3 regions of the Paenibacillus sp. Y951 genome follow, and region 2 is predicted to be linked to each of the others. Evidence: predicted binding sites of a transcription regulator. Region 2 holds the regulator's gene; each other region holds the start of a gene.
The links. The regulator LexA, encoded in region 2, represses DNA repair genes until DNA is damaged. The targets are predictions, from matches to a motif close to CGAACATATGTTCG.
Positions count from the first base shown of each region.

Region 1: AC1TPB_RS17490 (phosphonate ABC transporter ATP-binding protein) is a predicted target of LexA. The motif match lies at 7,168-7,181, and genes of this name have one in related genera.
Region 3: AC1TPB_RS09120 (DNA polymerase IV) is a predicted target of LexA. The motif match lies at 6,828-6,841, and genes of this name have one in related genera.

Region 1 is NZ_JBXCIY010000013.1:20,300-30,602, reverse strand. Features, by position in the region: gene AC1TPB_RS17525 (DUF58 domain-containing protein) at 1-818, opposite strand, end outside; gene AC1TPB_RS17520 (AAA family ATPase) at 828-1,787, opposite strand; gene AC1TPB_RS17515 (hypothetical protein) at 1,784-1,990, opposite strand; gene AC1TPB_RS17510 (polysaccharide deacetylase family protein) at 2,043-2,972, opposite strand; gene AC1TPB_RS17505 (phosphotransferase enzyme family protein) at 3,000-4,001, opposite strand; gene AC1TPB_RS17500 (APC family permease) at 4,279-5,895, opposite strand; gene AC1TPB_RS17495 (hypothetical protein) at 6,188-6,322, shown strand; gene AC1TPB_RS17490 (phosphonate ABC transporter ATP-binding protein) at 6,370-7,095, opposite strand; gene AC1TPB_RS17485 (hypothetical protein) at 7,239-7,466, shown strand; gene AC1TPB_RS17480 (HAD family hydrolase) at 7,566-8,288, shown strand; gene AC1TPB_RS17475 (GNAT family N-acetyltransferase) at 8,351-8,884, opposite strand; gene AC1TPB_RS17470 (phosphotransferase) at 8,953-9,939, opposite strand; gene AC1TPB_RS17465 (hypothetical protein) at 10,003-10,194, opposite strand.
Region 2 is NZ_JBXCIY010000029.1:13,616-23,918, reverse strand. Features, by position in the region: gene AC1TPB_RS23510 (early set domain-containing protein) at 222-620, opposite strand; gene AC1TPB_RS23505 (hypothetical protein) at 714-872, shown strand; gene AC1TPB_RS23500 (YolD-like family protein) at 869-1,195, shown strand; gene AC1TPB_RS23495 (hypothetical protein) at 1,270-1,452, shown strand; gene AC1TPB_RS23490 (DUF4261 domain-containing protein) at 1,907-2,818, shown strand; gene AC1TPB_RS23485 (phosphatidylinositol kinase) at 3,107-3,403, opposite strand; gene AC1TPB_RS23480 (hypothetical protein) at 3,597-4,007, shown strand; gene AC1TPB_RS23475 (polysaccharide deacetylase family protein) at 4,058-5,188, opposite strand; gene AC1TPB_RS23470 (excalibur calcium-binding domain-containing protein) at 5,407-6,156, opposite strand; gene lexA (transcriptional repressor LexA) at 6,394-7,023, opposite strand; gene AC1TPB_RS23460 (LysM peptidoglycan-binding domain-containing protein) at 7,189-7,578, shown strand; gene AC1TPB_RS23455 (DUF896 domain-containing protein) at 7,745-7,951, shown strand; gene AC1TPB_RS23450 (hypothetical protein) at 7,986-8,495, shown strand; gene AC1TPB_RS23445 (HAD family hydrolase) at 8,582-9,364, shown strand; gene AC1TPB_RS23440 (1,2-dihydroxy-3-keto-5-methylthiopentene dioxygenase) at 9,430-9,969, opposite strand; gene metH (methionine synthase) at 10,176-10,303, shown strand, end outside.
Region 3 is NZ_JBXCIY010000005.1:132,396-142,698, reverse strand. Features, by position in the region: gene AC1TPB_RS09155 (AraC family transcriptional regulator) at 1-700, opposite strand, end outside; gene AC1TPB_RS09150 (Gfo/Idh/MocA family protein) at 953-2,032, shown strand; gene AC1TPB_RS09145 (sugar phosphate isomerase/epimerase family protein) at 2,051-2,887, shown strand; gene AC1TPB_RS09140 (hypothetical protein) at 2,990-3,463, opposite strand; gene AC1TPB_RS09135 (pyridoxamine 5'-phosphate oxidase family protein) at 3,549-4,184, opposite strand; gene pdxR (MocR-like pyridoxine biosynthesis transcription factor PdxR) at 4,295-5,791, shown strand; gene AC1TPB_RS09125 (DUF2935 domain-containing protein) at 5,875-6,672, opposite strand; gene AC1TPB_RS09120 (DNA polymerase IV) at 6,864-8,126, shown strand; gene AC1TPB_RS09115 (YhjD family protein) at 8,123-8,596, shown strand; gene AC1TPB_RS09110 (YolD-like family protein) at 8,612-8,860, shown strand; tRNA gene AC1TPB_RS09105 (tRNA-Arg) at 8,971-9,047, shown strand; gene AC1TPB_RS09100 (hypothetical protein) at 9,399-9,773, shown strand; gene AC1TPB_RS09095 (HD domain-containing phosphohydrolase) at 9,911-10,303, opposite strand, start outside.

The sequences.
Region 1 (10,303 bases), on a different contig from region 2:
GCGGTACGCATATTCGTAGCAAATCCCGCTTGCATTCCTTGCTTAATGACTTCCTCCGTAATACCTGCTGCATAGCGAATCCCATCTTCAATCATCGCCGGATTGGATACAACGCGCCACATGCCTTCACGGTCATCAATATTCAATACAACCATTAATTTACGATTCGCTGTGAAATCATATTGATGAACCTGCAAGCTCCCCGCTCTAGCTGTAGCCTTCCAATTAATTTGTTTGAACGTATCGCCCGCTTCATATTGCCGTGTTCCTGCTACAACAAAGGGATCAGGAAGAATGTACCTTTTCACCGATACATCGCCTTGCCAGCTATGATAAGGTATCTTTTCCAAAGGAATAGCTTTCGGCTTCGGATAGACGGTCAGCTTACCATTTAACGGAATCGTTCGATTAACCTTTGCCAATCCAACAAGATCACCGCTAGTAACACTTACTGTATTCAGCTTGTATTTCCCACGCATCACTGGAGTAATACGATGCTTTCTCGTCACTTTTGTAAATCCTCTTAATGTGAAGAAGCTATGATGATTTTGATAGAGACTTCCTGAGCTTACCGCTAGGTTATCTGACTTGCCGAATTTCAATGAAGCTTCAAGTTGTGACTCAATATAAAGCCAAGGTATGAGTAGCCGCTTATTGTTGCTAATCTGTTCGATCATCTCGATCTCTTCGCCTTCAAAACATGCGATTGTATTGAAATGGCGCGTATAATCTACGTGGCGCAGTACAAAGCGTCGATACCAATAATATTGTGCAACTACAATCATTAATGCCGTTAAGAAAAACCATATTAATACCATAACAGGCCTCTATTCTGCAACAAGCTGCGCTTCAGAAGGAACCGGTAATCGCTCTAGTAGTTGATCAATTACTTTCTCAGTACCGTTCACCCCTCGTTGCAACCCGCGCAGCGCGATCCGATGTGCAAGTACAGGCTTAGCCATCGCTTTAATATCATCTGGGGTTACATAATCTCGTCCACGCAATATCGCATGAACTTGAACAGCACGCAGCAGTGCTTGACTTCCACGAGGCGATACACCAATCGTGACATCCTCATGTGTGCGAGTCGCTTCAACAAGCGTTAATAAATACGCAAGTACATCATCAGCAACTCGCACATCTTGATAGCTTGTGCTGGCCTCTAGTAATTGTTCTCTTGAAGCAATCGGTGTGAGCTCTTGGAGCGGATCACTTTTCATAAATCTTTTCAATAATACTAATCCTTCATCCGTAGATGGATAACCCATTTTTATTTTGAAGAGGAAGCGATCAAGCTGTGCTTCTGGCAGTGGGAATGTGCCCTGCTGTTCTATTGGATTTTGCGTAGCGATAACCATAAATGGTCGCTCAAGCTTCATCGTCTCTCCATCAATACTTACTTGGCGTTCTTCCATACACTCTAACAGACTTGATTGCGTTCTTGGCGTTGCACGATTGATCTCATCAGCAAGCAGCAAATGAGTAAACAACGGACCTGGACGAAATTGAAAATCCGATTCCTTCTGATTGAAGAAATGAATGCCACTAAGATCAGATGGCAATAGATCGGGGGTAAATTGAATTCGCTTAAACGCTAACGATAATGAGCTTGCTAATGACTTCGCAAGCATCGTCTTACCTGTGCCAGGTACATCCTCTAGCAATACATGACCTGATGTCACTAGAGCGATAACGAGTAATTCAATAACATCCTCTTTTCCTACAATTACTTTCCCTACATTTTGTTTCACAGCTTCGTTGAGTTGGTATATAACATCTGCGTTCAATACGACGGCCTCCCTAGTATAGGTACTTCAAAAAACGGACTTTGATAACGATGAATATGCTGACGTAGCGTAGTCGACGTCGCATCTGAAGCGAACTTGGCAAGTACGGTTCGCATGTACCAATAACGTACATTTGCGCTTCCGCCTTGCTCAAGTAGCGCTTCACCTGCTCGGTTCTGAATATCCGCTTTTTGAACTTTCATTGAAATAGGTAGTTCAAAAAACGGACTTTGATAACGAACAACATATTCAGAATCAGAATGGATAACTGCGCAACGTTGAACTACGCTGCAGCTCCTGTAATTGATGCCAGTAAATGAGCTTAATTTGGTGCTCCTGCAAATGCTGCTGCCAGTCTGCTTGCTGCATCGCTTCCCATTCTATGACGCGCTTCTGCGGCTCAAGATGGAACATATCAAGCTCTAACGATGGTTTACTAGGATGAATAATTAGTTCAGTAACACCAGGCTCAAGCTGCGTCACGAACTCCTTTAGCGAATCAGTAAAACTATCCGTAGTTTCATCTTGCCCTAGTTCAAACGGCAAGCCAACCAAATAGTCTAATATAATAACACCCTTCTGATCCGCTACACTAGCAAGCATATTGATCGATTCGATATACTGCTGACTGACAACATGCTGCTGTAGTGGATTCACATATCGAGGGAGTCTGAATGGCAGTCCGTAGTAAGCGCATACATCAAATGTTTCAAGCAAGAAGTGTCTACCTGTCTCTAACCCATATAAGCTACCCATATGGCTATCTGCATGAGTTGGTTTTACACCCAAATTAATGGCCATCTCGACTTGACTACTTAATTCTAAGCTCACTTGACTTGGTGAAGCACTTTGTTCGAAATGTTTGCAATTATTATGAAAATACCCTTCATTAGTAACGAGCGACGATACATCACTATGCCTTGTCACTGGACCCCACTTGTAGTTATCCCATTCACTTGTAAATGTGAAATGAACCCCTACATCATATTGAGGGTGAGCCGCACTCCATAGTGCAGCTTCTCGAGCCCAAGCGCATGGCATCATTAATGTTGTAGAACTAATTGAGCCGTTCACAAGCAGTTGCTGTACTGCCGCATTTACCGAATAATTCAAGCCATAATCATCACCATTAATAATTAACAAACGATCTTCCTTACTATATCCTAAGCTTTCTGCCAAACTCATCCCATTCGCCTCACCTTCATACCTATTTTATACGTGAAACGATCTAATATATGTAATTGCAAAATCTGTATTAATAATTATTGCGCCAACGGTAGATTCATCATCTAACCCTTCTTCATAGCGCCCTATGAAATGCATCGCAACATCTACTAATCTAAGTTTCACGAGATGCTCAAGCAGCCTCAATTCATCATCCTGCAGAGGCAATTCTCGGCAAAAAGCATCCTTCACAAGCTGTAGCTTATACGTCAAATTGGTTGCGGCAGGCTTAATAAGTTCCGCTAGCAATACAGCTAGTTCCATTACTCTAGCATCTTCTGTCACAAATTCAAAATCTAATATGGCGACAACTTGATCATCTAAGCTTAATGCATTACTACAGTTAATATCACCATGAATCCATTGCTGAGGTAACGAAGCAAAATCATCTTGCATAGCCTCTAACGCAGCTCTCTCTTCCTTAATTCGTAGCAGATGCGGTTTCACTTCCGTTAAAGTCACCGTTGTTGCGCACAAAGAATCGATGCGCTCATCATGAAGTGGTTCGTAATTCGTTGCCAATTGATAATACGGAGTATATGCTGGCTTGGTTTCCACTTGCAATACTGCCAGCCCTTTACTTAGCTTTGCAGCAGCTGTAGCAAGCCAAGCGATATGCTCTACACGGTCAATCGAAGGTCTGACACCTTCAATATAGTGAAACATCGCAGCTAATTTCCCGTTAGATAATTCCGTGATCGTACTGCCAATTCGATTCAACACTGGAATCGGCGACATGATGTGTAATTCTGGTTCGGATTGTAATTGCTCTAGTATTTCATGCTCGAATTGCAGCTTACTTTTATCCTGATGATTATTATAAATTCGTAAGTTATATTGCTTATTGCCATCTCGAACAATACGCGTTGTATTATTCATACCACTGTGTCCGACTAAGATGGTCGGCTGTTCAAGAAAGCTATAATACGTCAAAGCTTCATTTAACAATTGTGTCTCAAGGCTAGGTGAAGATTGTTCCTGTTGCTCCATAAAGCCCTCCTACAACTTTTCATAGCTTCTCGTGATACTTCCTACGATGAAAAGTAACTTCGAAAGCGTAATCTAAAACTTTTCATAACTTCTAATCACCATTATAACGCCTAACTGACTTTATTGGCAAAATTGGACGAAAATCCGTATTCTTTCGACATCATTTCCTGCTGTTAAGCTATCATTTTAACGTCGAAATATTGAAAGAAAATGTAACTTTATGCGCTTCCCCGGGAAATACCTATGGAAATTACCATCATTTCCGCAACATTTCCCATCACTGCAATGGTAGCTTTCCCTCAAGCTCAAAAGTATCTCTTGTAAATTGGCTATTGTTATTCATTAGCTTTGCGAAACCTACTGAAGCGTAGGTGTAGATCATCCCGACAATGAGTATACATCCAATACTAAGCAATACATAATAGTTCACATAATAGCTTGCTGCTGCAACGATAATTAGTAGAGCAAATATTAATATCCAGCGCACCGAATTTGACCAGTCACCAATTGTCCAAAGTGAATCTAGCTTTACATCTCTAGTGAAGTAGAGCGTAAGTACATATAGACTGCCATAACAGACAACAACGACCAGAGCCATCGTTTCAAGTATCGCATTCACTTGTAGAATACCGAGAAAAATTAATATAATGATCGCAATGATCCCTACTACTGTTACTGCGATATGGGGAATTTGCCGATTGAATGAAACCATACCTAGTTTATTAGAGAATGGCAGCATACGATCTCTCGCCATCGCAAGCATCGTTCTGGAAGCATGGGTTAAGCTGCTTTGACTGTTTTGCCAACAAGCCAGTATAGCAATGATGATTAAAATATCTCCCCAAGCGTTCGATTCAGCTACAAGATAAGTTAACCATAATTCGATGTTAGCGATATTCCCGTTCACACTATAGTTCATCACGAGATTAGACAGAACAAGTAATAGGATAAATCCAATAATATAAGTGTAGCTGCTAGCAAGAAATATCGACCATGGTGTACGAATTCTTGGTTCTAGCGTTTCTTCAGCTCCACTTGAAGCCTCCTCTGTTCCAACAAACCATTTACTCATTAAAGCAATAAGCAAACCAATTTGAGCAAAGGTAGCTGATCCTGCATTCAAATACAACGATGATGCATTATGCTGCGAAATGAATATGTAGATAGCTGAATAACCATTCGCAAACATCGTCATCGTGACACAGCTAATCAATGCTACAATGCCTACTATTTGTAATAATAATCCGACGACTTGGAGCGATCTTATGTACGAGCTTTTCAAACTATTGATCATAACTTGTAATAATACGATCACAATAGCAGTACTATAAAATCCAAACTGTTGCTGAAAAAATGACGTATGCGGCGCTAGCAATATAGCTATAAAATAAGTGCAGCCGTAGCTATACCATATAATAAGACTCACTTGTGCAATTAGTTTAAGATTACCAATGACACTTGCTAGCATTGATCCTGAATGGCGAAATACAACATGATATAATCCACCAGCGGTAGGCTGTGACGATATTAGCTGAGCTAGCATTGCTGATAGTAGTACAAACACAACACCTATAATAGGGAATAAGATCAAGACAAGCTCTAGTCCTCCATTCTTCACTAGCGGTGCGAACAACAACAACGATGTCGCTAGCACTCCTAATGTGTTGAACGATAGACTGAATGAACTAAGTTCACCATATTGTCGTTTCAAAAACTGACCAATACCAAAGCGATGCAAATCATGCTTATCCTGCAGAAGTTGAATCGTTTCTCCATACAACGACGAGCTAATGTAGCTTTGTGCTTTAATACTTTTCTGCACGTACATACATATCCCACAAATAATAACAATGCCGATCGCGAATAAAGCGATCATACTGCCAAGCTGAATCATTACTACACCTCCACTATAACTATGTATATGTGTTTTCTTCATCACCATGTCAATAAATGAGCTTTTCGTATGAAGGTGTAGTTAATAGACCTCATTAGTAATGATCATACAGTAAAAAAGCATCCCTCAATAAAAGCTACACCAGCTACTTGATGTATTTCCTATTGATGAATGCTTGAGTTGTAATAGGGGGGCCTGAGCACAAAACCCAGCAACGTGTACGGTACGAGTACACAAGCGGCCAACGCCCGAAGCTTAAAATGAAGGTCCGCTTTTTGAACTACCAATTCAAATGAAGGTTCAAAAAGCGGGCTTTCAGAACCGAGAAGATGGAGCGATACTTGAGAAAGACGGAAGCGCAAGTGTACATGATTACGTACACGCGAACCGTACTTTCCAAGTTCGCTTCATATTCGATGTCGAGTAACCTACGTCAGCATCATCATCGTTATCAAAGTCCGCTTTTTGAACTACCTATATAAGGTTTTTTTCTCTTTCTGTTAGTCTGCGTCCGTACACGTCAACAACCAACTCCCCACCATTAAGACCAATCACGCGATCAGCGAATCGTTCTGCCCAGTCTCCTTGATGAAGGACAGCAATAACGATAATACCTTGTTCTTTACATAGCGCTTTTAATTCAGCTAATACTAATTCGGCTGCATGTGGATCTAGACCTGCAACGGGTTCATCGGCAACAATAACTTTTGCACCATGCACTAACGCTCTTGCAATCGCAATACGCTGTTGTTCTCCACCGCTGAGATGCTTTGCTTTCATCTTAGCCTTATCAAGCAAACCACGCTTTTCAATCATATCCATTGCGCCCATATAATCATCATTCCGCATCAAGCCTGTCCATCTTCTCCATGCCGGAGTTTGGCCTATTGCACCGATAATTACATTTTTTAACGCCGTCTTATCTGGAAATAAGAAAGGCTTTTCCTCTAAGTACGCAACTTCTTGCTTCAACTTTAACTTTGCCCGAATTCCACCTTCAAATATATTGTTCCCATTAAATATATATTTGCCAGATGTCCAGTTTTGTTGAAGAGCGAGACATTTCAATAATGTAGATTTTCCACTTCCGCTTGCACCTTTAATCGCTATAAAGTCACCCTCATAAGCATCGAAAGTAATGTTTTTCAACAGCTTTGGGCCGCCTGGAATTGATTTAGATAATTTTTGTATTCTTAACATTTTTCGCATCCTTCCCATTTATGCAAACGCTTCTAACTACTAGTTTACGTCAAAAAAACAACTCTTTCCATACGAACAAATGTTTGGTATACTATTATCAGAACACATGTTCTAATAATTCGTTATTAGGAGGCTTGATTAACATGCATTCCAATCGTCAACATTTTCGTTTCGTAGAGAAATTCCCACCTCAGCGAGATCTTACGTTCACCTTTTTTGATGATGGTAGACTAACAATTGAAAATAACGATACGGGTGAGCAAGTTAAGCCTTCAGAATTACGTCGAGAAAGTAAAGACTTCTATGTACAGCGCCGCATTTCCTATATTAAGAACAAATTACTAGAGTGCAAACAACGTCACGCACAATAGTGTCATTTCTCGTAACGCAGCTCCTATTCATTGACTGTATCACTTCGATAGGTTAGATTGAACATAGTAGCATCCATGTAGATAAGGAGTTTTCACACTATGTCGCAACAAATTTTATTTGATCTTGATGATACATTAATCTATTGTAACCGTTATTTCTTTCAATCTATAGAACAATTTGCCCAGCAAGTTGTAAGTTGGTTCAATCATTCTATATTAACCGTTGATGAGGTAAAAGCTAAGCAGGCTACACTTGATACTCTACTTATTGCGGAGAGTGGCTTCAAAAGCGTACATTTCCCGCAATCTTTTATCGATACGTATCATTATTATTGCCAATTACACGGTCGTGCTTCTTCCCCTATTGAGATTGATACACTTTGGAAGCTTGGACTGGACGTTTACGGTCATGAGACAGAAGCCTATCCTCATATGGAGGACACATTGAAACAATTAACGCAGCAAGGACATCAGCTTTCTCTCTATACAGGTGGAGAGCAGAAGATTCAATTGCGCAAAATACAAGATATGTCACTTGATCGTTACTTTGATGATCGTATATATATTCGTCAGAAGAAAAATATTGCTGCATTGGATGAATTGCTAACTGCTAATTCATTCGATCGTGAGCGAACTTGGATGATTGGCAACTCTATTCGCAATGATATTGTTCCTGCATTATCTGCTGGCATCCACGCTATTCATGTCGTTGTTCCCGATGAATGGTGCTACAATATTATAGATGTTAATATCGAGCCTAAAGGTCAATTTCTATCCGTTCAATCATTACAGCAAATCCCACCATTTATTTCACGCTATTAATATTTTATATCTTAAGCGCTAGCACAGTTTGGGCATTCTCCCACTGCGCTAGCTTTTTTTCATTATTCTCTATCTTTAAGAATCGAATATACGTATGTATCGTGTGCTATTCCATTTTGATACATATAATCTCTCAAAATGCCCTCTTTTTGAAATCCAGCTTTGACTAGCAATTTATTGGAGGCTTCGTTATCTACGAAAACGACTGCCCCTATGCGAGTCAGACCGAATTCATCAAATCCATATTGAATCACTTTACATACGGCTTCGAAGATATAGCCCTTTCTCCAGTGCTGAGGATGTATTTCATAGCCTATTTCTGCTCGTCTATGTTTGGGAGACCAAGCATTAAATCCTACAGTCCCAATTATTCCCTGAGTTCCTTTTATTTCAATTCCCCAACGTATTCCTCTTTTATCCTTATAGCTATTTGCAAAAAAATCAACAAAAGCTTCTGCTTGTTCGATATGATCTAATGTATCTTGCCCATAATAGCGAGTTACAGTTTCATTAGAAAAACAAGCGAATATGCCCTCCGCATCATCCTTTGAAATTTCTCTTAGTACCAATCGTTCTGTCTCTAATATAGGAAACATTTCTTGTTCCTCCCTTTCTATATATATTTAATTGTGGCATTCATTCCATCTTTATTGTTTTGCATTGTCTAAATATTTCCTAACAAAGCCGAAATGTTTTTTTGACTATCAGCAAGCCAAATCATTTCCTTTGCGAAGCGAGCAGGCGGTACACTATGCTGATCCATGTTAGCATTAATCCACCATGTGCTTTCCATATACCACAACAACTGTAATGAATATGTTAAATAGCCCTCTACCACATTGCGTTCTTCACTATACCCTTCCATAAACGCCGAAGCTAGGGAGACATCTAAATGATCATCTAAGGCACATGACATAACAGCACGAGCTACATCAAGTTGCGGATAGTCATACTTTAGTCGATCAAAATCTAGAATTGCAGTTAATCCGTTATCATTAAATATAAGATTATCTACCCAGAGGTCACGATGCGCCCATCCTGTTTGAAGTAATTCGAGTACTTCTATATCCATTTCTTCAGTAGCTTTAAATTGAGTTTCTATAACAGCAAGCAACTGAGGTTTACCAACTCCATTAGTCTTTTCCCAAACTGAGTTCCAATGTGCTAAATGCTCCTCACGGCTTGGAGGAATAAATTGCGGACTATTTTTAATGCCCAGTGTCCCGTCATTTAACAATCGATGCATTTTTCCTGTTGCTCGACCTAAATCGTATATTTGATGGACATTGGTTTTACCTGGTGGAACTATTTTCCCCTGACAAAATTCCATCACCATGAAGAGTTCTCCATTATCAGATTCAAGCAAAATTCTTTCATTCTGTGATAATACTTTGGGGCACGCTAGACCTTGGTCATACAATCGAATCTGTTGAGAAATTGCATACAATAGTTCCTCTGGGTTAAATAGTTTATATCTTTGTTTGTTGTATTGTTTAAGTAGAAATTCCCCTGCATCAGTGGTAACTTTCCATTTTAAGTTTAACCAACCTCGTTTTATTGAAGTAGTTTCAATTACATTTAAACCGAATAAACGACGAAATGTTTTTATTAGGTCATCCAAGATCATTTCTTCTGTTAATATTGTCTCCATTTGGTCAACTCCTATATTTATAGTGTGGAAGTCTATTCATTTAAAAGTTATTTCAAAGGAATATCATGGTGTATATTCGATATTATCCTTCAGATATAAAAACTGTGGATCATGCTGCTGCAACCACAGCCTTGCTTCTTTGATATCTGTTTTTCCAGGAATAACTATAGACTGCGGAATCAGATCAATTAAATTGTTGTAGGCTTCACGCTTTTCATACAATCGAGTAAAAACAGAGGTGTGATCATTAAACACGTCAAGCGATTCATCCGTCAATATGTGATAAAAGCTTAGAACTACTCATTTTTTGGTTCGTATTTATTATTCAACTATCGTTCTCCATTTGCCTAACAAGGCTACCGCT
Region 2 (10,303 bases):
GAACGACATTATTGATAAATAACCGAATATATTGTTGTATTGCTATGCCTTATATAGAAGTTTCCGAAGGTTTGAAAACTTGATCATCGATTCGACATCACTCGAAGCACACAAACATGGTGTCGGTGATAAAGAGGCCAGTATAGCCTCCTAAACAATAGAAAAGGCTCCCACCATTTTGGTAGGAGCTGTAGCGTAGTTAATTAATTAATCCCTTGCAATCAAGGCACTGGATACCAAACGTTTCCACCAATGACGTGATTGGGGAATTTCACTTCAATAACCCCTACTGTAGACCCTGTTGGAGGGTTGACAGTATACGTATACCAGCCTGTAGATGGGCTTGAGGAAACCAATGACATAGGAATAGTGTGGGTTACCCAGTCAGTTGGTGGTGATGTAGGGAATCCATAAGTGATTTGCACCAAAGTGGGACCACTTGCTGCTGGCTGGTTATTGACATCACCTGCGAATACTTGGACTGTTAGCGTGGTTCCATCAAATGAATGTGAGTATTTGGAGCCAACATATGCCGTGGGTGATAGAGCTGACGCAGATACGGGAATCACGATCAAACACATTAATATAACAGCACCAAGAAAACTTAACTTTTTCTTCAAAACTATTCCTCCTCTATTATTAATTTCCACTAGAATTTAACATATATTCTTCTGGAAAAATACCTGTCAAATTCTAGGTCTTATAATATGTCATTGTTTAACCCAGACGACGACAAAAAGATGGCATTCGAAAAAGTGACGGATGCACTCAAATTGAGATATGGAGATACAAGCATCATTAGAGCTGTGTCTATCACCGCTGCAGGTCAAGCGTTGCGGCGAGCTGAAATGATTGGAGGGCATTACAAATGAGCATAAAGTTAGAAGGTAACGGCTTATGGGAATCTAGCCGAATGATGTTGCCTGAGCATAAAGGGTCTATCTTACAAAAAGCTCAGGAGCAAAAGCAGCGCAAGAGAACTGATCTAGACGATCAAGAGTTAGATATAATTAATGATGCGTTACAACAGTCGCTACGGCAACGTATAGCCATCACAATTAAGGTGTACCACTTGTATGAAGAGTTATTGGTTGTAGGTGTAGTGGAACGTATTGACCGATCTATAGGTAGATTTAAGGTTGATGGCGAATGGTTTATACTTGGTGATATTGAGGGAATAGAACTTCTTAGTTAACGTTAATTCAAAATTATTATATATCTTGTAATTTTAGTGAATATTGATTCGTAAAAGTTACGATGGAGTATAAGATGAAACAAGAAAATATATCAAATGTTAATAAACCTTCAACAAAGGTAATGACTGAGTTTTATCGGTATATATATAACAATATTTATCCAAGACTAAGTGAGCAGGTGAAAGATGAGATTCTCCGAGATTTTTATGGAAATGAAAAAGATTTAAGCATATCGAAGGGCAAGAAAAAACCTTAGTTTAATACAAACAAAGCCACTTCGATGGAGTGGCTTATTCAAATACGCTTCATCTTATTACAACATTCAAAATTAAAAATCATTCTCTCAAATTGTCCCCAAAATCGTCCCCCAACATTGCAGTTCGTAACATAATGTTACTGGTTACCTATTTTGAATTCATTGATAATACTGGATTCTCACTGATGTTACAGGCTATAAATTGGTGTGGTTCTTATACCGCACCCAAGTTCACCAATGGGAACTTGATCAGTATTTGACTCATTATTAATAAGGGGAACCCTTGATGCTACTGGCATTGAGGGTTTTTCTTTTTATGGGGTAGTGCCATTATTGGTGAAAATAGGAAAAAGGTATGATGGCGGGAGGGAAGCCTTTCCTTTAGACTTGATGAGGAGCTTGTACGCGTCAATGCAAGATCGAGAAGAGAAGATGAAATTAAGGAGTGTACATTATGAATGAAATGATAGAACAACAGAAGGATTTTGGTTTTGCGAGAGTATACGCGATTGAGTTGCTGTACAAAGAAAAACCGTTACTTGATCGCGAACTACTTTATGCCAAAATGGAGCAATATACTGGAAAAACAGATCAACCGCAAAATGAAGATAACAAGAGCGGCTCGCTGGCCGTATGGGAACCCTATGAGCAGCCGGAGCAGGGCGATATGCTTCATTTTTTTCATTTGAATTATATGGTGGAATATTCAGAAGGAGAAATGCCTGCGCAAACAAGTATTACAGGTATGAGTCCGCGCCCGATATCCGACTATGAAGAAGCAGTTCAGCAAAGTTGGCATTGGAATGAAGCCGGCCAAACTCTACAGGAGTGTAGCTACACATTGATGCTCGTCGATATGATGGCATCTGGACTGGAACCGAAGAGAAGATTGGAGCTACATACGAATGCGCTTCGTGCAATTTTGGAAATTGCTCCTTGTGATGCTATTTATTTTAGAGAAAGCAAAAAGTTGGTTGAGCCGCGCATGTTTTTGACTGCTGTTGATGCAGGAGAACTTTTATACGGAGCAGTGAACGTTCGTTTTTATAATGTTGAAGGCACTGGAAGCAACCGTCAGGAAGGTCTTATGGATTCCGTTGGACTCGCTGCACTGGGCATTCCTGATGTGCAATGCCACTTCTATGATATGGATACTTCTGAGGTAGCCGACATATTGACAAATTTTTCTTACTATTTGTTTAATCAAGGCGATATTATTACGGATGGCGAAACGTTAGGCTTTACAGAGGAGATGCGTTGGCGTTGCGAGCATCAATATGCACTGGCTGCTCCGCACCGCGTTGTAATTGATCTTGATCCCGGTCAGCCATACTATGCGGGACGTCAGGGCAGAGCTGACGAATAGTCGATAAATTGCTAACAGGGCGCCTTGTTATAAGGCGCCCTGTTTACAACATATTAGTTTACTTAGGAATGATGACGACGATGTTTTTTAGCGATTACAAGTACTCTTTGACCAGGACTAATTCTTAAAACTTTAGTTCTTCTAGCAACACCCATAGGAGTCACCTCCATATTCAGATAAAACTATTATATGAAAGTTAATTGAATTTGCTCTAGACGGATATAACCATTTGAAGTTAATTGATTAAGTATAAGAGGGGGAATGATTTGATATTCCCCTCTCGACTGATTAAAAGAAAAACGGGAGTAAAAATAAAGCTCCGATCGTTGAAAGTGGAACTCGACGCTGGAAAAATCTGCGTCTAGGAAAAAAGCCAGGATGAAAACCAAATTGTCTATAGGTAGATTCGTATTCTTGGAAACCAGTCATTCTATCTGCCATTTCATTTGTAGGAATTGCAAGTGTGACATAATCTTGATCGACATGAGCAATAAATCCGTCATATGAATTACCGTCTGTAGTTTGAATACCGACATATTTATTCATACAACTCCAACAAATTTCTTCATAACCATTACTTTCCATTGTTAGCCTCCTTAATATCTGACTCACAATAGTCTATGGTCTAGAAACTATAATGCACATGACATTCGCCTATTAATATAAAAAGAAAATTTTAATGGAAATCAAGCAAGTACAAATCATAAGTTAATTTAGCATTGTATGTTCAAAGGTGTTAATGTAAAATATAGTAAATTAATGTTAAGGTGGGTTATTCATGAAAGTGTTTGTTTATTTTCGGCTTAAGCATGCTTTGTATATTATTATTTCTTTGTTGCTGCTTACTAGTTGTGCATATCAGCAAGTCACGACGATTACTACAAGTACCTCTAACGAAATAACAGCTGAGGGGATGTTAGCTAATCCTAATCGAGACTTTTTCCAATATGAAGAGGGCTTTTATGTTAACGCAACTAGAACAGGGGAGACTGAATTTGAATACACATTAGGTAAGGAAATTGGTGAAATAACTAGAACTTCAACAAAGGCAAAGCAATACCAAAGTGGAACAGCTAATATGCTACCAGTGGGCACGAAGCTTTATGAAACGGATGCGTCTTATATTGTAGCTGTTGTAGAAAATGTTGAAATTCCTTATACGCAAATAATTAGTGCTAATGCAGAGTGATAGGTTCTTTAATCTATATTAGATATTAGAATAAAACTAAGGCTTGAAGCTCAAGCCTTAGTTCCATATAACTCATCTAGAGTAACGAGTGTGAATCCTTTATCCTGTAAATCTTGAATAATATAAGGGAGTAGTTCGACCGTATTACTAATATGCTTACCACCAAATGAATGCATAAGAATGATACTATCTGGCTTTGTATTATCGTTAATCATTTTCCTCATTTCTTCAACTGATGTTCCAGCCCAGTCCCGAGTGTCTACATTCCATCCCACGAAACTTCTACTATCGTTTTTCATAGCATCTCTAACTACATCATTAACAGCTCCATAAGGGGCTCTAATCCAGTCTGGCTTAAAACCAATAGCAGCTTCTATTAACTCATCAGCCCGCTCTATTTGTGCAACAATTTCTTCACTAGTAAGCTTAGTCAAATCCGCATGATTATAAGAATGATTGCCTATGGAATGCCCTTCATCCACAATTCTTTGAAGAACGGAGTCGAGTTTTTCTACTTGTGTTCCAACAACGAAGAAAGTAGCTTTTACTTTATATTGTTTTAATATATCTAAAATAGCAGGAGTATACTTTGTATCGGGACCATCATCAAACGTTAGTGCGACATATTTTTTAGTTGCAACATCTGGATCAGATGGTTGAATCGGTTGTTCGGTAGATTCGGGTTCAGTAACCGTTGGAGGCTCTGTTGGTGCTGGTTCAGTAGCGGTAGGTACTTTTGTTGTTTCTTGCTCTGTACTGTTATGTTCTAGTTCAGGTATCTCTGTACTCGCTGGTAATTCTATGTTTTCAGGTGTAGATTCAGGCGATATTGTAGGTGTTGGTGATGTTGCTAGGTCATTCGTAATCTCATTCGTAATCTCATCATTCACTTCGTCATAATTATCTGGTTCTTGTACAGAAGGTGGTTCTGTATCGTTAGATTCTGGCTGTTTATTCGATGTAATGTCTGACGTTTGCTCTGAATGAATAGATTCTGTTAACGCTGAAGATTGTGAGAATAATGGTAAAATAAAATGTTGGACAGCTTTCGATTGGATACTGAAAAAGGGAATGATCATTGCAATGAATAATATTAGTGCGAAAAGTCGTCGTCGTTTTCTTTTTTTCTTCTGCTTGATTGTAACCATTCTTGTAGTCGTTGATTGATCAGGGATGTACATGACTTCACGCCTTTCGTAAAAACACAGAGAAGTATGCTTTAAATTGTTAGGAATGGGTTAAATATTCAGTGTGTTGTTCTCTTATATACTAAACGTATGAGGGAGGAAAAAAGTTTGCGAATTATAGAAAAAAAAGAGCCTTACATCGCAATGATGTAAGACCCTCTTAGAAATCAAATTATAGGTTATAAATTATTGGAAAATTTCAATAATTACTACTAAACCTCACAAGCTATTCCATCACCATCACGATCTAATTTCTCAGAGTAACCAGGATCACCCTTCATAATTGGAGCAGCACCTGCCTCACGAACTTCTGTACAGTTTTTATATACAATATTCGATGGTATAGATGTCGCACTACTTTCTGTATCCGTAGGATTTTTGCCAAATATATTTTTCGGTTTTGTTACAATAAATAATACTTTCTCACCGTTGTCGTAAGCAGATAATTGATGGCCGACCCAACTGCCAGCCCCTCGATTATCACTTGGATTAATATACGCTACGCTAGCGCCTTCTCCACCTTCTGCACACATTGCCATTGGCCACTCATCGCGATCATAGCCTTTCATAGTGTCAATACCTGCCAAAGAATTTTTACGATTTCCATCTGCTCCTTCGCGGTCGATAGTACACACATCTGAATGACCATTTTCTATTGCGCTATAAATATGGAGTGCGGTTTCAGGATAGCTATCGCTAGGGAATTCAAGAATATAATCATAATCATCGGGTTCCGTTTGCGTGGTAGTTACTGGTGTGACGCTTGGCGATGGAGTAGCTACATTGTACTCAAGTTCGACAACTGGAGACATGTTCTCATCTTCAGGAGAACTACTTGCATCTTCATGCTTAGATTGATCAATCACTGATTGATCAACAACGGATGGAGCTGTTATATCAGTTCCGCAAGCAGTTAACAATAACAGAAGCAAAAGGGAACATAACATAAACCATTTTTTCAAAATACTCACTCCTAAAACTTTTCATAGTCTTCTAGTTAGGGCATGCTGTGATGAAAAGTTACATCGAAAGCGTAAGCTAAAACTTTTCGTAGTCTTCTAGATAGGGCATGCTGTAATGAAAAGTTACATCGTAAGCAAAGGCTAAAATTTTTCATTTTTTAATTCAATAAAAATAGACCATCAGTTACATAGTAACTGATGGTCTATTAAAGTATGCATATAATGAGAATTAGATAATCAATGCATATCACGGAATAATCCGATTACTTTACCAAGTATAGTTACTTTTTGCAATCGGATTGGCTCCATAGAAGAATTTTCTGGTTGCAATCTAATATGATCTTTTTCGCGGTAGAATGTTTTGACGGTTGCTTCATCATCTTCAGTCATAGCAACAACGATATCACCATTGTTAGCTGTTTGTTGTTGTCTAACAATAACCATATCTCCATTATGTATTCCGGCTTCGATCATGCTTTCACCGACAACATTTAGAATAAACACATTATTATCTCTAACAAAATTAGTAGATAGCGGGAAATAATCCTCAATGTTCTCTGTAGCGGTAATCGGTATACCAGCAGTAACTTTACCTATAACAGGAATATGCTTAACTGGAAAAGGAATGATATTACTATCTTCTTCAACTGTATCTTGATCCAAAATTTCAATCGCACGAGGCTTAGTTGGATCACGACGAATAAATCCTTTTTTCTCTAGGCGATCCAAATGACCATGAACCGTAGAACTTGATAATAATCCAACTGCTTCCGCAATTTCGCGAACAGATGGTGGATAACCTTTGTCTTTAACTTCTTGCTTAATAAAATCTAATATAGATAGCTGTCGCTTTGATATTTGTTTCATCAAGATCATCTCCACATTTTATTAGGCAAATTATAACATAGAACTCGAGTTCGCACAAACATAAGTTCTCAAGAATATATGTTCGTATTTTTATTGGAATCCATTGACACGGAACGTCTGTTCGTGTATTCTAAAAACAGAACAAACGTTTGGGGGATGATTTTCATGTCAACGTATAATCCATATGCATATCGCAGTTATATAAGTTCCAGTAACAGTAAGAGAGACACTCAAGTACATAAGCAGTCTGTTCGGTTTTCTCTACCAAAGGTATCGATGATCAGTAAAGGGTTTTTTATACTTACGTTAACTGCACTTATTGTAATGAGTTTGTTTTTGTTCAGTGCTACAGCTTCGACTACAAATGGTGATTCACTGATGGATGGTGAAACGATTGTCGCTGTAGGTGCTGGCGATACACTTTGGGAAATTGCGAAGCATCATTATAGTAATACTTCAGATATTAGCTATATTGTATATCTTATTAAAGATCGTAATCAGTTAGAAAATACGATTATTACTCCTGGTCAGCAATTAATATTACCTTCATTATAATGATTTTGAATATTAGTCTGTAAAGTTCATCGATAGAAGATGCAACTTTATAGACTTTTTTGTTATAATGAAATTATTGTTCTAAAATCAAGAAATATGTGAAGTTGCATCTCCTTGAAATTCATGTCAACATTATGGGATTGCTAGCTAGAAGGGAGTGGAAGAAATGGATATGGAGAAATTGATTGCTCGTATTAATGAGCTATCACGTAAAAATAAGTCAGAAGGTTTAACAGCTGATGAGACAAAGGAACGTGAAGAATTACGTAAAAAATATCTTCTCAACTTTAGATCTAATATGAGACAACAACTTGATAATATTGAGATAGTTGATGATGATGACCAAGGTGACAATAAAACAGTATTAAACTAAATATTCATGCAAATAGTTAAGAGGGGGATTTATATTGTCGCGTTCTTGGGAGAGAAAAGTTAAGAAAAATATGGCTACTGTTAATAAAGCACGCAAGAAATCAGGTGCTGGAAATTTAGTTATGAATGTTGAGAAGAAACAAGAAACTCGTTTTACTGGTCGAAATTACATTTTACCTGCAGTACTTGTTCTATTTATTGGTATGTACAACTTTTTAATGCTGATGGATCCTACATTTAAATTCAATACGATGTATTGGATAACGATTGTGAGTTACTTCTTACTTGCAGCATTGTTCTATTTCCGCAAACCATACCTAACAATAGGAAAAGACTATGTTCAATCTCGCAGAATGATGGGGGACAAGCAGTTATTTGCTGCTGCTATTAAAGAAATTAAAATCCAAAGTGGATATGTCATTATCGTTCCCAACCATGGTAGTAGTTGGACATACTCTAAGCTGTTTAATCGCTTCCCATTGCAAGATATGTCGGCAGCATTAAAGAAATTTGCTGAGAAACATGACATTACATTTACAGAGTAGAGCTAGTGATTATTAATTATGTAATGAAAAATTGTATGAATAGATTTGAATAGGGATAGTAACATGACTTAAGGGGAGAAACCGACGTGAAGAAGGCAGTACTTTTTGATTTGGATGATACGTTACTGTGGGATGATCGCAGTGTGAAAGAAGCATTTCGTGTTACATGTGAATTTGCCCAAGCAGAAACTGGAGTTGATCCAGAGGCGCTAGAACAATCAGTTCGCCAAGAAGCTAGAGCGATCTATGAAGCTTTTGACGCTTTCCCGTTCACAAAAATGATCGGTATTAATCCGTTTGAAGGACTTTGGGCTCGTTTTGCTGAAGGAGAACAACAGGAATTCCGTCAACTTCAACAATTTGTACCTTCCTATCGTACGGATGCTTGGACGAAGGGTCTAGCAGCACTTGGTATTGATAATGCAGAGCTAGGTGAGAAATTAGGCGAAATGTTCCCAGCAGAGCGCAGAAGTCGTCCTATCGTCTATGAAGAAACATTTGCAGTATTAGATCAATTGAAGGATCAATATAAATTATTACTTCTAACGAATGGTTCGCCTGATTTACAACGTGAAAAGCTGGCAGGTGTTCCGCAGCTTATTCCTTATTTCGATCATATTATTATTTCTGGTGAATTTGGGGAAGGCAAGCCTAGAGCTTCGATATTCCAACATGCCCTAAGCCGTTTAGAACTAGAAGCAGAAGATTGTATCATGGTTGGAGACAAATTAACTACGGATATTCTTGGCGCTAATACAGTTGGAATGACTTCTGTCTGGATTAATCGCCACGGTATAGACCGCAATGATGATATTATTCCTACACATACGATTACTAGCTTGAATGACTTATTCGAAGTATTAGCTTAATTACTTAATAGAAAAAGCATCTGATGTACACAAATGTGTAGGTCAGATGCTTTTTTTTGTTATTATTATTTTTGGAACGCAGGATCTTCATGCGGATGAGCAATCCAGCCTTCTGTTTCTATAAATAAGCGAATAGCTACTATTTTTTTGTTATCCATTAATGTGAAGAAGTGAGGGATGTTCTCAGGAACAGAAATCAAGTCCCCAGCTTCAAGTTCAACATCGAAATATCCTACATCGTCAGTACCTTTAATAATAAAGATTCCTTTACCAGAAGTTATTGCACGAACTTCATCTTCAGTATGTGTATGAACGTTCTCGAATTTTTTGAGTAAGTCTTCAAGATTCGGAGTACCTTCTGATAATGTAATAACATCCCAAGTTAGATAGCCACGACGAGCAGCAATTTCACGGATTTCATCATCGAATGTAGCAAGAATTTCTTGCTTCTCTTCATCAGTAAGATCAAACTTCTCTTGTAGACCAACACGTAGCTTGGAAACATCCCAATGTTCATAGATTACGCCTTGTTGTTCAAGGAACGCGCCTACGTTTTCTTCTCCTTGAATACGTTCGTCTGTATTTCGAATTCTTATCTCAGCCATGTATTATTCCACCTTTTCCAATAGGAATTAAATTCTTATACGTATAATTATAAATGATATTGATGTACTTGTCGATTATTTACCTTTCAACTTTGGTGAATTTCTGATAAAATTTGTGTTAGTGATTTTGGGAAGGGTGTATATAATTGTTAATTAGCAAACTTCAAGAAGAACTTCAAAAGAGAATTCTTATATTAGACGGTGCAATGGGAACGATGATTCAGCAGGTTGATTTGACTGAGGATGACTTCGGTGGCGCTGAATTAGATGGCTGTAATGAGATGCTTGTATTAACGAGACCGGATGTCATTCAGTCTATTCATGAGCAATATTT
Region 3 (10,303 bases), on a different contig from region 2:
TTGAGATTAGTAGACTACAGGCATGACGTAATCTTAAGTCATGCAGGAAATGAACAAAGGTTTGACCGGTTGTATGCTTAATTACTTCACTAATCCGCGACATGCTAAGTGCAAAAGTACTAGCTAGCTCTGCCAGTGTCAAATTGTCCTGATAGTGCCGATGGATATAGTGAATGATTGGCCAGACTGCTGCTCTTCCCTTGTTACCGTAATTGGTAATGATCGGTTGATTAGCATGCTTGCGTCGATAGCGATCAAAGTATATTAAAATCTCCTTCAATCTCATTTGCAGCATCAATTCACGCCAAGGCTCCTCACTATGGTATTCGCGATACATGTCCTCGATAAGCTGCTGCATATGTGCAAGGTCGTCACCCTCTAATTGAATAAAAGGTGGGAGTATGCTGTGATCTAGTACATCGAGCAATGTTTGCTCTTGTCTAGTCTCCATAAGTAAATCCATACTGAAGGAGCAATTGTATAGTTGAAGCTTGCTTCCTTTATCTGTAATGATTTCATGTACTTGATAAGGGAGTAAGAAAGTAAACGTACCTGAAGCCATACGATGTGTAGTATCGTTGATGGATTCTAAGCCGCTCCCTGCAAATACATAAGAAAATTCCAAAAAGTCATGGCGATGTGGTCGAAAACCATGTTCCAGCTTATTTATACTAATATGTAGTGGAGAAGCAGTATTCATATTGGGATACGTTTTCAGGTAATCGGGAAAGTAAGTCATGATATGATTCAATCCTCCGAAGATATGAGACTTATTTCGAAAAAACAGCAATCTTTCTATTGAAGTATATTCTAAGATGATAGAAGGAATCAATGCATATTTTATAATGATAAAGCGCTTACTACATGAAACCTTACGTTATGCTTCCGATGTACTTTTCATTTCCAGGAAAGTAAATCAAGTAGCTAATGAAAAATTTGAGGAGGTATTATCTTGTCTGAACAAAATAAAATTAGAATAGGTATTATTGGTGGGGGAAATATTGGCGGTGTTCATGCCAAAGAATTTACAGAGCTAGTTCATGAATGTGAAGTTATAGCGATTACCGATGTCTATCTAGCGGCTGCCAATGATAAGGCTAAGCAATATGGCATACCATATGTAGCTGAAAGTGCCGAAGCTTTAATCCAGCGTGATGATATTGATGCTGTAGTTATTGGTGTGCCGAATCAATATCATGCGGATTTAGTGCTACTTGCGCTTGAAGCGGGTAAGCATGTTCTTATCGAAAAACCAATGGCTATTAATGCTGAATCCGCTCGACAAATTGTAAAAGCAAGTCAGAAGTCCGACCGTATTGTTATGGTTAGTCATCAAATGCGCTGGGAATCGATACCTATGCAAATTAAACAGCAAATAGATCGCGGTGAGCTAGGAAGAATTTATACAGCAAAAACTGGCTGGTTCCGTCGAAAAGGTATTCCAGGCTGGGGGACTTGGTTCACGCAAATGAATCAGTCAGGTGGCGGACCACTTATCGATATTGGTGTTCATATGCTTGATTTGGCACTATATCTAATGGGTAATCCGAAGCCGGTTTCAGTATATGGCGCAACCTATGCGGAGTTTGGTCCAGTGCGTAAGGGGATTGGAACATGGGGTACCCCCAATTGGAATGGAACCTATGATGTAGAGGATTTGGCAACAGCGTTGATTAAGATGGAGGATGGCAGCACGCTATCACTTGAAGTGAGCTGGGCGGTACATATGGACACGGATAATAGTCCATTTATCCATCTGATGGGCTCTGAGGGTGGAGCTAGCTATCAAGGTGCTAAAGGCAAGTTTTTAACTGAGAAATTCGATACTCCAATCGAGACAGATCTGATTAAGCCTGACAATGATGAAGGCGAACGTGCTCGTATGAGCCGCCACTTCTTAGCCTGTATTCGTGAAGGTAAGCAACCAATTACATCAGTATGGAGTGGATTTACGAATAATCTTGTACTAGATGCGATCTATGAATCGTCTCGTACAGGTAATGAAGTGAAATTGAATTGGGAACTTGACTAAAAAAGGAGACTTCATATTATGCTTAGAGGCTTATCAAGTGCAGGGCTAGGAGCGTTGGAAAGTACTGAGCAGTTGATCCACTTAGCAGGAACATATGGCTTTGATGTTGTAGATATCGAGGCGGAGTCATTGATTCAGCAATATGGAGTAGACAAGTCAAGGGAGCTATTGACTCAGAATGGTGTTGGCATCGGTTCAATTGGTTTGCCTGTAGAGTGGAGATCAACAGAGGAGCTATTTGTACAGGGGATACTTAAGCTAGCAAAAGCAGCAGAAGCAGCGTCTACACTAGGCTGCTATAGCTGCTGCACCTATATTCTTCCTTCGACGGACATAAAGGCTGCGGCATTTATGACGACTGCTATCCGCCGCTTACGTACATGTGCACAAATACTTGGTGCATATGGTATTAGATTAGGGCTAGAATTCGTCGGTCCACACCATCTACGTACAACCTGGGCTAATCCTTTCATTTGGACAATGGAGGAGACACTGGCTTTAATCGAAGCGATAGATGAAAGAAATGTCGGCCTCTTGTTTGATTCTTATCACTGGTACACCAATGAAATGACGGTGGCGGATATTAAGTCGCTAAGGTCTGAACAGATTGTACATGTTCACATTAATGATGCGCACAATGTACCAGTATCGGAGGCACTTGATAACGGGCGACTATATCCGGGTGAAGGCGTTATTGATTTGGTAGGCTTTCTGAAGGGGCTTCAAGCTATTGGCTATCAAGGGGCGATTTCTCAGGAAGTATTGACGGCAGAAGCTCCAACGGAGTCTGTAGAAGAACTTGTACTTCGCTCTAAGCGGGGCTTTGACAAAGTTTTCGTTGAAGCAGGAATATAACAGATCTAGGAAAGATTGGCATTGTCGAAACTAATCGTATTTTCATACAGTAGTAGAAAAAACGCCTAAACCCTTGTATTTACTAAGGTTTAGGCGTTTCTTCTATATATACAATCTCTCATCATTAGTTCTAGTGTAAAGTCGCATTTTTGGTATATAGTTACTAAATTCCAAACTGGTCGACACTAATGCGAGTTCTAATTTATCGTCAAATACATAAGTATTCTCCGGAAAAGATTCATAATGATTCATAAATTTTGTGAAAGGTAATTGAAACAAATAGTAACTTCCAAGTCCATACATACCTACGTAAGGATCTTCATAATCCCACCCTACATAAACATTACCCGTGAAGGGAGGGGAATGTAATAAGTCGTCTTTTGTGACAATATCCCACTCATAGGGCATTGCTGACCAGACTGGCCAATTTTTGTTTGCTAAGTATCTTTCATATCTATGAGACTTAACATTGCAAAATGCTTGAAAAAAAATTTCCTTTAGGGTTGTTGAGTTAGATTTTCGCAATCTAACAAATCTATTATAAAAATCTCTCTCACTGAATGTTGGAAGGTTCATATTTAATTCTCCTTAAATATATTTTTAATGTAATCCCTTACCTTCTCATCGTTGCTACAGTACGAATCTATCCATTATCATATTATTAATTGCTAGTTTGATCTTTCATATGAGGACAGTAAAGATTCATAAGTCTTACCGTTTCTTGATCGAGATTTTGATCTCTATCAACTAATTGCTCACTTACTTTTTTGTTTTTTTTCTCTGACCAGTTTTGTCCGAATTTGAATTTGCTTGTCATCTCTTCCACATGGATTTTAACGATGGCAGCAGCCGCGACCTGTTTTGCATATCCTTGATCGGAAGGAACAATCGCATCGTAGCCGCCTTCTGGCTGTAGCTTTTCCATAAATGCAGTAAATACATCACATTTCACTTGAAGATCATGAACAACTTCAGCTTGACCTCTAAATAGTACGGATTTGAAAAATGCGGTTGCAGGACAAGCATATTTTGGATCATTCATATAAGAGGGGATGATCGCGTATTCTTTGGCCACAGAGAAGCTGACCTTTGAATTGGCTGCAAGAGTAGACATTTTTTCACCGATTTTACTTCCATGAAAATAAATATCTCCGTTGTAATATACATAGTTAAGCGGTGTAATGTTGGGATAGCCGTCTTCTCCGATCGTCCCCAGGAAACCAAAAGTCATTTCTTCAAGAAAAGCAATGACGTCCTCGATATTTTCATCACCCATAGCAAACTCTTTTCTTCTCACGAACAATCACCTCTACATTAGTAATGAGATTTATTGTATAACTAGAAGAGACAATTAAAAAGGTCCAATTTATAATCTTTTTACTGTACCACTTTAGAGGAGTGAGCAAGTTGGAGCTGTATTTGCCTTATTATAAATATTTTGAGCAGTATGGTCACAAAAGTGATGCTTTATTTCATGCGTTGAAAGCAGGGATATTGAGAGGCACTATTTCAGCGGGGACGAAGCTTCCTTCGAGTAGACAATTGGCTTCGACATACGGATTATCTCGTGGCACCGTTAATGTAGTTTATGAGCGATTGCATTCGCAAGGGTTTGTTCGAAGTGTAATGGGAAGCGGGACATTCGTTATCTATCATCAACTTGATGTTAACGATAGTTCACTTAAGTTGCCTGTAAATGATGCTGAATTGTCAGATTGGGGCAAACGTTTAGTAGAAATTGAACTTCATCGAGGAGAAGTTTCGCAAGTTCAACGTGGAAGTGCTAATCCTATATCCTTCACTTTAGGACAAGTAGACGTAAGACATTTTCCAGTTCATGAATGGAATCGACTAATGTTTGAGCAAGTGCGAGAACAATATAAGAAGGAGAGTGTCGATGCCTATTCTTCAGAGGGACATGCGCCGCTGCGAGAAAGTATCGCGCAGCATTTACATACATTTAGAGGGATAAAAGTTAATGCTGACAATGTTGTTATTGTTAATGGTTCTCAGCAAGCGATCGCTTTAATCATCCAATTGTTAATTAATGAAGGTGATGCTGTAGCAATGGAAAACCCTCATTACGTTGGGTTACGCAATGCTGTGCACTCTGTTGGAGGGAAGGTTCATGCTTTTCCTGTAGATGATGAAGGGATTGTATTTGCTACTAGTAAAGCTTGCTCATACAAACTATTAATTGTTACACCCAGCCGTCAATTTCCGAAAGGTGTTGTTCTTAGTATGGAAAGAAGACAACAGCTTTTGCAGTGGGCTGAGGAAAATAATGCATACATTATTGAGGACGATTATGACAGTGAATTTCGCCATTATGGAAGAGCGAATGAACCGTTAAAGTCTTTAGATCGGAATGGAAGAGTCATCTATATCGGTACATTTTCAAAAACTATGATGCAAAATATTAGACTTGGCTATGCTGTATTACCAGATGCATTGAAAAATTGGTTCACGATTGCTAAGAAGGTGTACGAAAGACATCCTAGTTCCATTATTGAACAACGTGCACTTGCGGACTTTATGAATACGGGGTTATATGATCGACATATTAGACGGATGAAGCGGATATATCGTAAAAAAGCGGAGCTATTATTAAAACTTCTAATGGAGCAGATGCAAGATGTTTTAGAGCTTTATCCAATCGATGCAGGCTTACATATTTACACAAGATGGAAAGGGATGGAAGTGGAGTTTGAGCCGTTTCTAAGACGTTGTGAACAATTGAATGTGCAGGTAGCAGATGTAAGAGGGTCTTATCTAGGGGATAGTGAACAAGCGTTTTGTCTAGGTTTTGCTCATCTGGATGAGCAGCAAATTACGGATGGTGTCATGCGCATGGTAGAGGCACGGAGCAATGTTGGGGTTGTCCAGAATGTCCAATCCAAATAAAAATCCAACCAAACTTAAAACCCGAGAATGTTGGTTTAACAGCATTCTTGGGTTTTATTTATATCCAATCAAAAATGCGAAAACTAAGCAAGATTACTGTTCAAGCTAGTTTCAAACGTATCAATAATAACGAGGAAATGTTCTGCTTCGCGAAACACATGATCTGCTAGTAGTGGATGAATAATGCTTTTAATGCGGCAGGCTTCAATTAAGTCTTTAGCAGTCTTTTTGAAGTCACGAAGCGATGTAACGGACACTCTATTTTGATCAAGGAATTGATCAAGCAGCGGCACTGTTTGCGCTTGCGGACGCATCGAGCTTAAATCCTGTGCTTGAAATAGTAATTGGTCAAATTCCTGACTGAAGTTATTAGCTTGTTCTACGAGCTGACGCTCAGAAGGATCGAGTAAGTGACTAATGAATTTGGCATGATCGGCCATGATTTTGAGGAAGAACACATTTTCATCGATGATCGCATCAGGTAAAGGCTCTAATCGTCCTGCATTTAATTCTGATAAGCGGTTTCGGAAATAATTAGCTTCCCTACTAACATGATCAACGAGTAGCGGGAAGTTATTGGCACCAGGTAACTGACATGTAACGATTAGACCAAGTACTTTTCTTTTGAAGGCCCAAATATAAGAAACGGCAGTATGGACATCTTCATTGAATTTTCTAATTACATTAGGATCTGTTCCGAACGTAAGAGCATTAGCTTTATTTTCGATAGCCTCAAACGTGGAGTAAAATTGGTTCGCTTCATTAATCAATTGAGTATCGTCACATCTGAAACCTAATCTAAGAAAGAGCGAATGTTCCTTCATGATCCGTGACCAAAACCTTATTTCTTCCAAGGAACGAACGACAAACTGATCGGCCAATGACAACATCTCCTTTGTAAGTTCAATCATTTAAGACTATATGTAAAGGGATTTCGTCCTATGTCTGTCATTATTAATGATTCGCAGTAAAGATAACGAAATTGGAATTTTTTAAAAGTTGCATATATAACGTTTGTTTGGTGTATAATAAAATAAGAACAAGTGTTCGTAAATGGAGGATGGTGTTAGGGATGTCAACTCATGAGCGCTCTATACTCCTTGTAGATGGCCAATCATTTTATGCGAGCATTGAAAAATCTGCCCACCCGGAATACTTGACGAAGCCAATTGCTGTAGGCAATCCAGAACGCCGATCAGGCATAATATTAGCGGCATGTCCGATTGCTAAAGCATGTGGTGTATCGACGACTATGAGGGCGAGTGAGGCGCTAGCTTTATGTCCTGAGCTTGTAATCATGAAACCACGTATGCAACGTTATATTACAATTTCATTGTTAATTACGAGAATATTTGAGACTTTCACTGATCTAGTGGAACCGTATTCTATTGATGAGCAATTTTTAGATGTTACCGGGTCTATGGGGATGTATGGGTCTGCCGAAGAGATTGCGCGACAAATACAGCATAAAGTTATGTTATCAACCGGAGTATGGTCTAGGGTAGGAATTGGTCCTACGAAAATTTTAGCTAAGATGGCAACAGATAATTTTGCTAAACAGATGAGCGAAGGGATATTTCGTTTGGATCAAAGCAATATTGAGCAGCAGCTATGGTCTTTGCCAATCGATAAAATGTTTATGGTAGCCTCACGTATGACTAAGCGATTTGTAGGGCGTGGGATTCATACAATTGGTGACATTGCAACAATGGAATTACCTGAATTCAAGCGGATGATGTCTAAAATTATGGGCAAGCAAAGCGACATTCAAGCTGAATATTACTGGCAAACGGCTAGAGGGATAGATCCTAGTCCAGTCGTTTCATCAATATATGGAAAACCTAAGTCAATTGGTCATGGCAAGACGCTCAAAGCTTCATTGTACGACCAAAAGGAGGATATCGAGGTTGTATTACTCGAACTCTGTATTGAAGTATGTAGTCGAGCGCGGAGACTTGGATACCAAGGAAGAGTCGTAACCCTTGCTGTAGGCGAGACAGATGGTAACCGGAGATATACATTTAATCGTCAAATGACGTTACGTCATTTCACATCCATTACGCATGAGCTTATCACAGTTGTATCGCGATTATTTAATGATCATTGGAGAGGCTTGGCAGTGAGCCATATTGCGATATCGCTTACGCAGTTAACGGGAGACGATGCGCAGCAACTCGACCTATTCAATGATCGTGCTAAAGTATATGAGCTGGAGAAGGCTGCAGATCATATCAAAGATCGTTTCGGAGAAACTGCGATTATGCGTGCATCGTCTTTATTAGACGTAGGGGTGGCTCGTGAAAGAGCAGGACAGATCGGAGGGCATTTTAAATGAGTAAATTGGATGGTAATGAGCGGTGGAAATCGAAAATGCTTCTAACCGAGCACAAGGAACAGTATGATCAACGGGACAATAATAAATTAACGGGCAGACCTACGCCAGAAGAGCTGACGAAGATTCGAGACTATATTATACTGCCACATATGATTACGATGATAAAAAAGTGTATGGACGATATGGCACTCTCACATATTGCTTTAAAGGGAGTGGTTATGAGATGCTTAGAGACCATCATGTTCCGCGTTTCCGACGATTACTATGTGCTAAAGAGAGAATTGAAAAATCAAAACATAGAAGTAGTTAGTGAAGAGACGAATGATGGTATCCTTTATTTTCGATATTATTGTAGAGGATATGAAGAAAGGTTTGGCATTGTGAGAGAAGCAATGCGTTCTGCGATAAGCATTAGGATGACCAAATATACAGAGGAGCTTGGAATCAAACTGAGAACGGGGAAAGAGTAATATGGAGGGGATAGTATGGCAAAGTATAAGGGGACGAAACGACCTACTAGGGATGAAATGATTTTGGAAGATATGGGCGAGCGCCTAGTCGAAGCCTATCAAGAAGAAGTAGAGCTGCAGCTAGAGGTTTGGAATTGGGATGAATCTGTTACAGGGAAAGTAGTCAAATTAGATTCACGAACAAGACTTGTTCACATTGAAGGAGACGGCAAGCTAACGAAAGTACCCTTCATGGACATTATGGAGATAAATAATGCCAATTAGTTTGAAACAATATAGATGAGCTCGCTGACCGCTTGGTAGCGAGTTTAAGAGAGAAATAAAAAAAGTCTTGCGTCGTGCGCGGCGTTGTGATATATTATTTCTTGTGCCGCGTCTCAGTAGCTCAGTCGGATAGAGCACTCGCCTTCTAAGCGAGTTGTCGGGGGTTCGAATCCCTCCTGGGACGCCATTACTATTCCATTTAACGATTACCATATAGAAGAAACGCCTAAACCTTAGCAGTAGCAACGGTTTAGGCGTTTTTTGTTATAATGCCATCTTGGCGAGAATATGCTATGCTTTCAATTTTTATCACCTTCTAACCGATATTTGTTTGAGTTTCTTGAACTTAGTTTAGTTTGATTGAATAATGTAGTACAATATATTTGAACTTATTGCATAAAATACTGATTAATTATTCGGATGCACCGATAATCTATCACCTAGCAAATCTCAATCAGATACTTACTACAAACTACATGATATAGACGAAATTTATGCGAAAGAAATATCGAGATCATTAATTGAGGGGGAATGAACAATGAGTGAACAATTATTGAGCGAAATGTTAGATACGTTGCAACAAATAAACAATCGACTAGAACGAGTTGAGACTGAACAAAAAGAAATTCGTAGTGAAGTTAGTCAGATCAAAACCGAAGTTAGTCAGATCAAAACTGAAGTTAGTCAGATCAAAACCGAAGTTAGTCATATCAAAGTGGAAGTTAGTCATGTCAAAGCTGATACTTCCGATATTCCATTGATTCGTCGTGCAATACTTGAAACGCTAGAATTAGTCAAGGAATCCGATAAGAAAACAACATCTACTCTTAATACTCATGAATTCGGCATCGATATTCTGAATCGTGAGCAGTTGAAAGTAAAAACAGATATAGAGAAATTGAAAAATAGATAATTGATTATTAAGTGGGTGTAAATTTGATAGAAGAAACGCCTAAACCTTAGCAGTAGCAACGGTTTAGGCGTATTTGTGTGCTCCAATATTATTTCTTTAGTAAGGCGCAGTGCAAGCCATGCATTATTAGCAATGCATCAATCAGCTAAGCTCTCTTTAATGTTAAGTAACTCGGGCAGCTTGTCGAAAAATATATCAACGATCGCTGGATCGAAATGCTTACCGCGTTCTTCACGGAATAATGCTATTATTCTATCGATATCCCAAGCAGGCTTGTACACTCGTGCAGTACTTAATGCATCAAACACATCAGCGACTGCTGTAATTCTTCCGAAGATGTGAATTTCTTCTCCTGTTAGGCCGTGAGGATAACCTGTCCCATTCCATTTTTCATGATGCTGCTCTGAGATAATAGCGGCGGTATGAAGCAGCTTGCGCTGTGATGATCCGAGTAGCTGCTGACCGATTAAAGTGTGGGTTTTCATAATCGTATATTCATCTACTGTGAGCTGATCAGGCTTGTTCAAGAT